DNA from 2 places in the Caballeronia sp. PC1 genome. Region 1 is predicted to be linked to the other one. Evidence: riboswitches for the same ligand, from Rfam matches in the RefSeq annotation. Region 1 holds a riboswitch; the other holds the start of a gene.
The links. A riboswitch is a leader RNA that binds a small molecule or an ion and turns the genes downstream of it on or off. The one in region 1 is predicted to bind glycine.

Region 2: it holds a riboswitch for glycine, as region 1 does, so the genes downstream of both, LY284_RS21950 (D-amino acid dehydrogenase) here and gcvT (glycine cleavage system aminomethyltransferase GcvT) in region 1, are expected to answer to the same signal.

Annotation. Positions count from the first base shown of each region.
Region 1 covers NZ_JAJUBH010000004.1:115,475-121,139, forward strand. Annotated here, with positions in the region: gene LY284_RS33650 (polysaccharide deacetylase) at 1-400, shown strand, start outside; gene LY284_RS33655 (hypothetical protein) at 580-756, shown strand; gene LY284_RS33660 (GTP-binding protein) at 753-1,847, shown strand; gene LY284_RS33665 (M20 family metallopeptidase) at 1,950-3,110, shown strand; glycine riboswitch at 3,232-3,309, shown strand; glycine riboswitch at 3,327-3,424, shown strand; gene gcvT (glycine cleavage system aminomethyltransferase GcvT) at 3,466-4,614, shown strand; gene gcvH (glycine cleavage system protein GcvH) at 4,672-5,049, shown strand; gene gcvP (aminomethyl-transferring glycine dehydrogenase) at 5,088-5,665, shown strand, end outside.
Region 2 covers NZ_JAJUBH010000002.1:1,287,457-1,293,121, forward strand. Annotated here, with positions in the region: gene LY284_RS21930 (hypothetical protein) at 1-457, opposite strand, end outside; gene pcaH (protocatechuate 3,4-dioxygenase subunit beta) at 450-1,163, opposite strand; gene LY284_RS21940 (3-oxoacid CoA-transferase subunit B) at 1,160-1,819, opposite strand; partial or broken gene LY284_RS21945 (CoA transferase subunit A) at 1,835-2,530, opposite strand; glycine riboswitch at 2,685-2,769, shown strand; gene LY284_RS21950 (D-amino acid dehydrogenase) at 2,877-4,109, shown strand; gene LY284_RS21955 (heme-binding protein) at 4,158-4,571, shown strand; partial or broken gene LY284_RS38735 (TonB-dependent receptor) at 4,729-5,665, shown strand, end outside.

The sequences.
Region 1 (5,665 bases):
GGGAAGCCTCATCGAACTGCCGTCTCGTTGGCAACTGGACGACTGGCCGCAGTTCGTTCACAACCATGACCTCGACTTCATGATGCCGATTGCATCGCCGCAATACGCGATGGAGGTCTACATGGCCGAGTTCTATGCAATGTGGGAGCACGGCGGCATCTGGGTCAATTGCTTCCACCCGTTCTGTACGGGGCAGGTCGCTCGGATGATGATGTTCTCCGAGATGATTGGCAAGATGCAGGCCAAGGGCAACGTGTGGTTCGCGACCGGTGAAGAAGTGGCTGCATATGTGCAGAAGATGATTGACGAAGGGAAGTACGACCCGCGCGTCGACCATCTGCCGTTCTACGAAGGCCGTCTCCCCGAGCTCTCTGGCGACTACTTCCAGAAGTCGCGTTAATCGACGTAGGGGAGGATTCCATGTGTGGGCTGTGTGCTGCGCTGAACGCTAGCAATGGGTGGAACGACGTTGCTGGCAAGTCTGAGTTTGCTGTCAACGGCAGACCGATGACCCGTCGCGAGGAGCGAGACTTTCTCGTGGGAATCGTGAATCGCACACTAGCCCACTATGGAATCTCCGTGAATGACTGGGGCGGCAGCTCTTACGTCGTCACCAATCGTGATGGCAAAAGCGCGAACGTCTTCAATCTGAGTGGGGTCTGGAATGCGGCGGATGCGGTCGCCGCACTTCCGACTGACCCGCTGGACGAGAATCTCCTCAACAGCCTCGAAAAATCCATGTTGGGGCAGCAATGAGTCTCCGCGAAGCGACAGTCATAACAGGGTTCCTAGGAAGCGGTAAGACGACGCTTTTGAACCAGATGCTTGTGCATCCGCAGAACGCGAGGTCTGCCGTTCTTGTCAACGAATTCGGCGAGGTCGGCATTGACAACCACCTCCTTCGATTCACGTCGGAACGCGTAGCTGTCGTGGCCGGCGGCTGCATCTGCTGTTCGGTTCGGGAAGACATCGAAGAAGCCGTCAGACATCTTCTTGAGCAGGAAGAACAGGGGGTGATTCCTCCGTTCGAGCACTTGTATGTGGAGACGAGTGGACTGGCGGACCCCGCTCCGCTAATTCAAACCTTTCAGTCGTCGCCCGTACTCCGGTCGCGTTTCGAGCTCACGAGTGTAGTTGCGACCGTCGACGCGGCGTTGGGCACGGAGACGCTCAATCGTTTCACGGACGCTGCTCGTCAGGTCGCGCTTGCTGATGTTGTGATTGTCACCAAGATGGACCTTTGCGATGCGCCAGGTAATGTCGAGCGACTTGCTGCCGAAATTAAGGCAGTCAACGCCGACGCAAAGGTACTGGTTCCGAAAACGCCGGAGCGTAACGAAGTTGTCTCGATGCTTTTGGACCAAGTCCGTGCCGCTCGGAATATCGAGCCTGCTCGGAATCTCTCGGGCACACGCGTTCACTTGCTTAACACCGGTATCACCAGCTTCGGGCTGGTTATTGAGCAGCCACTCGATTGGACTGCCTTTGGAGTTTGGTTGACGTGGTTGCTCCACCGGCATGGCTCGGATGTCTTGCGAGTGAAGGGACTTTTGTGGGTTTCGCAATCGGAAAGCGGCCCTGTCGAGTTTCATGCTGTACAGCATATGGTGTTTCCTCCGAAGCACCATAACGAATGGGGAGCGACGCCGCAGCAATCCCACCTGACATTCATCGTCAACAACCTCGAAGCATCCCTCATCGAGCGTTCGCTTCGTGTCTTCATGCGACTCGCGGGAGAGAAAGGGCTCGGAAATGAGGGTCGAAATGCAGCGATGCCACTCGGAGCCGGCAGGACAATTGGCGGTCGACCGGTTCGCCGCCCAGGTGCTCCTAGATGGATGAAGTAACCCCTCGCTGCCACTGAACTAACCTTAGAGATTACCTCCGCCAAACGCTGTTTGGCGGATGGCTGAGTGTTGCCGAAAAGAACGATTTACGGAGATAGTCAAATGGATGCTTCAGTGAAACTGCTTACGGCCACGCCCGTTGAAGCACTGGCTCTGACTAAGGACCTTGTCCGCATACCGTCAATAAATCCCCCTGGCAACGAAGAAGCATGCGCGAAATACCTTGCGGAAGTGCTCGCTGACATTGGTTTCGAAGTCCACTTGCATTCGTTCGGAGCTGGTCGATTTAACCTAGTCGCAAACATCCACGGCCGGCAAGGTGGGAAACCCATCGGATTTACGGGGCATTTTGATGTTGTGCCGTTGGGGACGCGGAAATGGAACTTCGACCCTTTTGGCGCGATTGAAAGTGAAGGGCGTGTGTACGGCCGTGGAACCAGCGATATGAAGGGAGGCATTGCCGCGTTCGTCGCTGCTTGCTCGCAAAGCATCGAGGAGCTACGTGAGGGAAACGGCGTCCAACTGATTATCACGGGAGGTGAGGAGACCGGATGCGATGGCGCGAAGGCGCTTGCGGGCTCCTCCGGGCTGCTGAAGCCACTCAGTCTTCTCCTTGTCGGAGAAATGACGGCGAACTATCCTTTTGTCGGGCACAAAGGGGCGCTTTGGGTCCGTGCGTCTGCTACCGGCAAGACAGCGCATGGCGCTATGCCGGAGCAGGGCGACAACGCTATCTATAAGGCGACTCAGGCCATTCAGAAGATACGCGGCTTTGGAATCGAGGAGTCGACGCATCCGTTGATGGGCCACGCCACCATGAACGTCGGCACCTTCAAGGCCGGCACGAACGTGAACTCTGTTCCCGACCGAGCGGAATTCGAGGTGGACTTCCGCACAGTTCCGGGCATGGACCATCAATGCGTCTGCACACGACTGTCTCGTTTTTTGACCGATGACATTGGCCTGACGTCGATGGTCGATGTGCCGCCGTTAAGTACCGACCCCGAAGCGTTGGCGGTCAAGAGGGTGTTCGGGCTATGCGAATCGCTCCATCACCAGCCTATCGTTGCTCGCGCGGTGCCGTACTTTACTGACGGCAGCGTCTTGTTACCTGCAACCGGAAATCCGCCAACAATTATTTTGGGACCGGGTGAGCCCAAGATGGCTCACCAGACAGACGAGTATTGCTACGTGCACAAAATTGCCGAGAGCGTGACGCTCTATCGCTCCATCATCCAAAGCATCAGTAACGACCCGCTCTAAAGAGCCTCTCGCAGAGGGGACGCCAGTCCTTTCGAGAGGCCCCTGCGACGAAACGCGAGGAATAGGTGTTTCCTCCAAGGCAAGTTACTTGACTTGGATGGCAAGGGTCAAATATAGTTGTTTTAACCAAGCCGGAGAGAACGCAGAGCGTCGCCGAAGGGGACTTAAAACTCTCAGGCAAAAGGACGGCTTGGTTGTTGATTGCAATTATGCGTCAGCGAAATCTCTGGAGAGAGGCCTGAATCAGGTCCACCGAAGGGGCAAGGTCGCGAAGCGACTCTAATCTCTCAGGTACCAAGGACAGAGAAAGAGACATCCGTATGGATGCGTTTCATTCTGTCAACCTCGAAGAGATATGGCCACCAATACCGTTAGCAGTTTGCTGCGCACGCCGCTCGCAGCTAGCCATACAGAGGCCGGTGCACGAATGGTCGATTTTGGCGGGTGGCAGATGCCCGTCAATTACGGCTCCCAGATTGAAGAACATCATGCGGTCCGCACTGACGCCGGGATGTTCGACGTCTCGCACATGTGCGTCGTTGATTTGAGCGGTCCCGATACGCGAGAACTTCTTCGCAGGCTCGTCGCGAACAACGTCGATAAGCTCAAGGTTGCAGGTAAGGCGCTTTACACATGCATGCTCAATCAACAGGGCGGCGTCGTAGACGACCTCATCATCACTTTCCTGAATGAAGACTGGTTTCGTCTCGTCATCAACGCGTCCACCGCAATCACTGATATTTCCTGGATTCGAGCTGTCATAGCACGGAGCAATCTGAAGGTGACGCTCGTACCGCGCCGCGGCGATTTGGCCAGCCCGGAATTGGCGCTCGCCATCATCGCGGTGCAGGGTCCACAAGCTCGAGAGAAGTTCTGGCGTGCGGTTCCAACGACAAAATCCCTCACAAATGAGTTGAAGCCATTCAATGCAGCCCTCGTTAGTGATTCGACCTTCGGCGAACTCATGGTTTCGAGAACTGGCTACACCGGGGAGGATGGCTTCGAGATAGTTTCGAGGGCCGATGCCGCTCCGCTGCTTTGGAAGACGCTGTCTGAAAACGGCATCCGTCCGGCCGGCCTCGGCGCGCGTGACACCTTGCGGCTTGAAGCAGGTATGAATCTCTATGGCCAAGACATGGACGAGACAGTCTCCCCGCTCGATGCCGGCCTTGCATGGACCGTCGATTTGAAATCAGACCGTGAGTACATGGGTCGACAAGGCGTTGAACATCGCGGCGTTTCAGCGCAGACGATAGGTGCCGTCGTGTTCGGCGAAGGCGGGGTTCCGCGAGCGGGACAGGCCATTCACGTAGCAGGTGGGGAAGGGGTCGTAACGAGTGGCACCTTTAGTCCCACGATGCAACGTCCAATTGCAATAGTTCGAGTTCCCATGTCGGTCAAGCCGGGCGACGAATTGGTTATTTCCGTTCGAGGAAGAGAACTGGCCGCCGTCGCCGTCCGCTTGCCGTTCGTCCGAAATGGCGGCGTCCTCTCACAAGTCTGAGCCTCACTTATAACGGCCTCTTGTACGAGTGCCATACAAAGAACATCGGAGAAGAACATGGATTTTCCGCAAGAGCTTCGTTACACCGCCTCCCACGAGTGGATTCGAGTTGAACCCGACGGTATCGCTGCCATCGGATTGACGTCGCACGCTGGCGAGGCACTCGGTGACATCGTGTTCGTGGAGCTCCCGAACGTTGGCGCGGATGTTACTGCGGGTTTGGCTTGCGCGTTGGTCGAGTCGGTGAAGGCTGCGTCTGACATTTATGCTCCGCTGACGGGGAAGGTAACGGCCATCAACGAGACCGTCAAGAACTCGCCCGACACCATGATGGAAGCGCCCTACGAGAACTGGCTCTTCAAGATTTCCTTCGATGGCGAGCAGCAACTCGCTCCGCTTTTGTCTGCCGATGACTACGCCCACGGCCTCGAATAAGTTCGCGCGCCCATTCGTAACTCTATAGGTAAGGGACTATGAACGAACCACATCCGAAGTTTCTGCACGACGAGCAGCTCGAGTCGCTCGAAGCGCGCGATGCATTTGTTGCCCGACATGTCGGCCCGAATTTGGAAGACCAGGAAGCAATGCTTCGCGAGCTTAGTTATCGAACGAGGGCAGAGTTGATTGACGACATCGTGCCCGAAGCCATCCGCCGACGCGAGCCGCTCGCGCTCGAACAGTTTGCGGGAGGTCTGCCGGAAGAGGAGGCGCTCGCTTCCTTGCTGCAGATTGCACAAAAGAACAAGGTTCTGAAGAACTTCATTGGACAGGGCTACTACGGCACGCACACGCCGAAGGTCATTCTGCGCAACATCTTGGAGAATCCGGCATGGTACACGGCATACACGCCATATCAGCCAGAGATTTCTCAAGGTCGACTTGAGGCAATGCTGAACTTTCAGCAGATGGTGACCGACTTGACAGGCCTTGATGTCGCAAACGCGTCGATGCTCGACGAAGGGACGGCGGCAGCAGAAGCCATGACACTCCTGCGGCGAGTTGGCAAGAGCGATTCCAACGTGTTCGCGGTCGCTGATGATGTCTTGCCACA
Region 2 (5,665 bases), on a different contig from region 1:
GTCCGGGCACGCGGCCCGGGAAAACAGTGCGGAAGCGATACACGCCGGATTCGTCGGTAGCGCATCGGCCGAACCCTATGAACTCCGGATCGAGTGGAATTTCGGCTCGCTTATCCGCCCCTCCGGAATATCTTCCCGACGCGTTGGCTTGCCAACTTTCTACCAATGCGTCTGAAATCGGGTCGCCATTTCCGTCGAGAATCTGGCCAGCAATGTCTATCACATCCCCTCTGGGAGCGCCCGTTCGCGTCGGGCGATTCAGAACATAGTGATCATCCGCGAAGAGCTCCGGTCGGGCTCCCAGATCTGACAGTCCCACCAAGTCAGCGCCGCCTTTCCAAGGCAGACCGTAGTGGAAGAAGGGGCCTACAGTCTGCCAAGGAGTTTGACCGAATAATCGAGGATCCTGGTTATCGAACCGCGCAGACGCTTTACGCTTTTCCAAGTCGTTATCCATTGGCAGTACCCTCGAAGGGCGTCTGCATTGCCCCCTTCAGCACGATGTCAAAACGGTATCCGAGCGCCCAGTTGGCGATGGTCGTGTCGATATCAAACCGGCAGATGAGGCGATTGCGATACGGCATCGGAACCGCATTCGCGATCGGATCGATCTCGATCAATGGATCGTCAGGAAAGTAGATTTGGGTGACGAGACGAGTGGCGAAGGCGGGGCCAAGCAACGACAGGTGAATATGAGCCGGGCGCCATGCATTGTGATGGTTACCCCAAGGGTAAGCTCCGGGCCGGATGGTCGTGAAGGAATACCAGCCCTGATCATCGGTAATCACCCGACCAGCTCCGGTGAAGTTCGGATCGAGCGGCGCGTCCCAATTATCGTTGCGATGGATATACCGCCCGGCCGCGTTCGCCTGCCAGATTTCGACGATGGTGTTTGGTACCGGACGACCACTGTCATCCAGCACCCTGCCAGAGATGCGGATGCGCTGGCCATGGGGAGCAGATCCATGTTGCGACGTTAGGTCTACCTCGGCTTGACCCATAAGAGCGCTCCAGCAACCGCTGGGGCCGCTCACCTCAGTCAAAGTCTGCGGAGCGTTGACCAAGGGGTGACGCGGACTACGCAATCCGGTCGAGCGATACTCTGGGTAGAGGAGTGGTGGCAAGCCCGCGTCGTCAGGCGCATATGCGATGTCCGTTGTCACAGGCAATTCTCCCGGAGCTTGCCCAGAAAGAGAGGGGCATTCGTCTTGGAAGCGATTTCCTCGACGCAGACGGATGGTGCCATGTCGAGCAGCGCAAGCACTCCGGCTTGCGGGTCTAACTCCATCACCCCGAGGTCCGTAATGATCAGATCAACCACCGACCTGCCGGTCAGGGGCAGAGTACATTTCTGGACGATCTTGGGCGCGCCATCCTTGGACGTATGATCCATGACGACCACCACCCGCTTGACGCCTGCAACCAGATCCATCGCTCCTCCGATCCCCTTCACCATCTTGCCCGGAATGGTCCAGTTGGCGAGGTCGCCATTCGACGCGACTTGCATGCCTCCCAGGATGGCCATGTCGATGTGCCCGCCCCTGATCATGGCGAAGCTGTCGGCAGACGAGAAAAAACTCGAAGTCGGCAGCGTGGTGACTGTCTCCTTGCCGGCATTGATCAAGTCTGCATCAGCTTCATCAGCGAACGGGTAAGGGCCCACTCCGAGCATGCCATTTTCGCTTTGCAGCGTGACGGTCACGTTTTCGGGGACATGGTTGGCAACCAGCGTAGGGATGCCGATTCCGAGATTTACGTAAAATCCGTCCTTGAGTTCTCGAGCAGCGCGCGCTGCCATCTGATCGCGCGACCAAGCCATCATGCAGGCTCCGAGAGCGCGAATCGTCAGCTTTTCGATCTTCTTCTCGAGGCCCGTCGCTCGAACAATCCGATCGACGTAAATGCCGGGCGTATGCACTTCATCCGGGTCGATGGCGCCAGCTGGCACGATCTCCTCGACCTCGGCGACCGTCACCCGTCCGGCTGTCGCCATGATCGGGTTGAAATTCCGCGCTGTCTTTCGAAAAACCAGATTGCCTTCGGGATCAGACCGCCAAGCCTTGACTATCGAAAGATCAGCTTTCAGCCAGCGCTCTCGAATATATTCATCGCCGTCGAAAGTTTCGACAGGCTTGTCTTGCGCGACGACGGTTCCTACCCCGGTCCGGGTATAGAATGCCGCAATGCCGGCGCCGCCGGCGCGAATGCGCTCGGCTAACGTACCTTGCGGATTCAGCTCAAGTTCGATGTCACCATCCAGGAACTGCCGCTCAAAAAGACGATTGTCGCCAATATACGATGCGATCATGCGACTGATCTGCCTGCTTTGCAGCAGCTGCCACAGACCAAAGCCTTCTGCGCCCGCGTTGTTCGAAATCACTGTAAGCCCTCGGGTACCGCTTCGATAAAGCTCCGCGATAAGGTTCTCCGGGTTTCCGCAAAGGCCAAAGCCACCCGACATGATCGACATTCCGTCGAACAGCAAACCCTCAAGCGCTTCGGACGCGCTGCCTCGAATTTTTGAAAGCATTATAAGCCTCGGAACTGTTCGGAATTTTCCTTCGAACCTTATCCTTCGCATCGGCATGGAGCTGCTGCTTTTGACGATATGTGAAGGACGTTTGCGGTTTCGTCATTCTCGGTCGTCCGAATTGACTTGAGCGCACATTTCCAGGCAGGCCAGACTTGCCATTGCGGGAGAGACCGTTCGCCGGCGCCGAAGGAGCAACCGCCCCGGAAACTCTCAGGCAAAAGGACCGCAGGGCATCAAGATATCTGGAGAGTGGCGCCCGCCTGGGTGCCCGCCGACGGGATAGCGATCTCAGGCACAGCGGACAGATGGGGCGCATCCACCACCTTTTGGGGAGCGGCTCCCAGTGGCACGTATTAGCATCATCGGCGCCGGCATTACCGGCGTAACAACCGCCTACAGCTTGGCTGTCCGCGGTCATGAAGTCACCGTCTACGATCGTCGCCGCTATCCGGCGATGGTCACCTCATTTGCCAACGGTGGCCAGCTCTCCGCAAGCAATGCCGAAGTCTGGAACAGCTGGGCCACCATCGCAAAGGGTATGAGATGGCTCTTGAAAAATGACGCGCCGTTGTTGCTGAACCTCAAGCCCGGCCTTCACAAATACGGGTGGCTCGCCGAGTTTTGCGGCAATATCTTTCGGCACGAAAGAAACACGATCGCGACCGTTCGTCTCGCACTCGACGCGCGAAGGCATATGTTCACCATTGCGGAAGCAGAGGGCATCGATTTCGATCTGAAGCGATGCGGAATCCTTCATCTCTACCACAATGAACAGGAGTTTCGTGCTGCCGAAGTGGGCAACGCCCTCCTCCTCAAGGGCGGGCTCGAAAGGCACGCAGTGTCAGCTGGAGAAATGCGCGCGATCGAGCCGAGCCTGCAAGGCGCTCTTCACGCCGGATTCTTCACCCCGGGGGACGCCACGGGCGACATCCACAAGTTCACACGCGGGCTCGCAGATGCGTGTGCACGCCGAGGCGTGATTTTCAAGTTTGGAGCTGCTGTCCGGCGAGTGGAGATACAGAACCGGATTTGTACCATCAGCTTGACCGATGACGAGAGTGGTCGGCCGATCGCCTCTCAGACAGCTGATGCCATCGTTGTCTGCGCAGGGGTTGAAAGCCGAGAAATCGCCAGAAAGCTCGGCGAGAAAGTAAACATTTATCCGGTGAAGGGCTATTCCATCACTGTAAACTTGAGAGACGAGCAGAGCCGAACAGCTGCACCGAGTGTCAGCCTGCTCGACGACGCTGCGAAGATCGTCACAAGCCGCCTCGGTCCAGATCGATTCCGGGTGGCCGGCACCGCAGAGTTCAATGGGTTCAACCTAGATATTCGCGCTGACCGGATCCGCCCGTTGCTGCGCTGGTCGGAACGCCTGTTCCCCAAAATGGATACTGACAGCGTCACCCCATGGGCAGGCCTGCGCCCCATGACGCCCGATATGCTGCCTGTTGTCAGGCCGGGGAGAGTGCGTGGCGTCTACTACAACACCGGCCACGGCCATCTTGGCTGGACGCTTTCCGCTGCAACTGCCGAGATGATCGCCATGCGCCTGGACAGCGACTTCGCCGCGTAGCTTCGATCCACATTATTCATCAGAAGGATTTCGAGAATGATCCTAAGCTTGAAGCAAGCCCAGAATATTGCACTTCGCACTCTCAAGGCCGGTGCCGAAAAAGGACTGAAGCCGCTATGCGTAGCCGTGCTCGATCCGGGAGGTCATACAATAGTCCTGCACCGAGCGGACGGCGCGTCGCATCTTCGACCAGCAATTGCTATCGCGAAGGCGGCCGGCGCCTTGAATCTCGGCGTCTCTTCCCGCTCGATCGCGGCGATCGCGGCCGAACGACCGACATTTTTCAACTCGCTCGTAGGCATAGCGCCTCTCGGTATGGTGCCGGCCGCCGGAGGAGTGATCGTGGTTGACAGCGACGGCCAGACACTGGGTGCCGTCGGCGTTACCGGCGACACCTCGGACAATGACGAAGCTTGTGCACTTGCGGGCATCGAAGAGGCAAATCTGTTCGCGAAGGACTGATCATTGCCCGCGCAACGCGGCAAAGGTATTTCACATAAGTGCAATGATTGAAGAGAGATTGGCAAAAGCAGCGAGGAGGACGTTCGCCTTATGAAGTTGGACAGGCAGCTGGCGCGGCATGCGTACGGCTCCTTCCAGCAAATAATAAGGGGGGTTTATGTCTCGGTCGAATAGAACGAACGGGTCGGTAGCGGCCCTGCTTGCCGCTACTGTTCTGGCCGGATCGGCGACGCCAGCCTTCGGGCAGGCGACACCCGAGGCGCCTCAAGATTCTTCCGCGTCCTCATCGGGCGGATCGCTCGACATTGTCGTTACCGCCCGCAAGCGCGAAGAACGCCTCCAGGATATCCCGGTGGCGGTCTCGGCGATCGGCGGAGCTGCCCTCGAACAGAAGGGCATCGACAATGTGACAAACCTGATCGGGACGGTTCCGAGCCTCTTCACCAGCCAGAACCAGGCGTTCGGGCCGCTTCCCAACCAGACCTATCTCGTACTTCGCGGCGTCGGAGCGGCGGCATCCAACGATCCCGCTGTCGGAACCTTCGTCGATGGCGTCTATCAACCGAGCCTGGCATTCGACACTGGCTTCCTCGACTTGGAGCGCATCGAGGTTTTGCGTGGGCCGCAAGGTACCCTTTTTGGCAGAAACACCGAAGGCGGTGCACTGAACATTGTGACCGCGAAGCCCGACGGCACCTTTCGTGGGAAGCTGCGCGCAGAATATGCGGACTTCAATAGCGTTCGCCTCGGCGCGAGTTTCAGCGGCCCATTGGTGGAGGACAAGCTCTTCGCTAGCCTTTCTGGTCAATATTACAGCACCGATGGCTACATCCACAACCTGACCATCGACAAGGATCAGGATACGCTTCGCAGCCTGGCCGGGCGCTTCGTGCTTCGCGCATTGCCCACCGAAGACTTCGAGATCATTCTCCGACTGGATGGTTCTCGCAACAGAAACGGTTATCTCGGTTACGGCGTCGTGGACGACGGCGCGAAGCGTTATGCCACACTCGATGATCGCAAGGTTGTCTCGCCCGACACGAGCTTTGGCGGCTCTCTAACCATGTCGTACGATCTTCCGGCGTTTACGATCA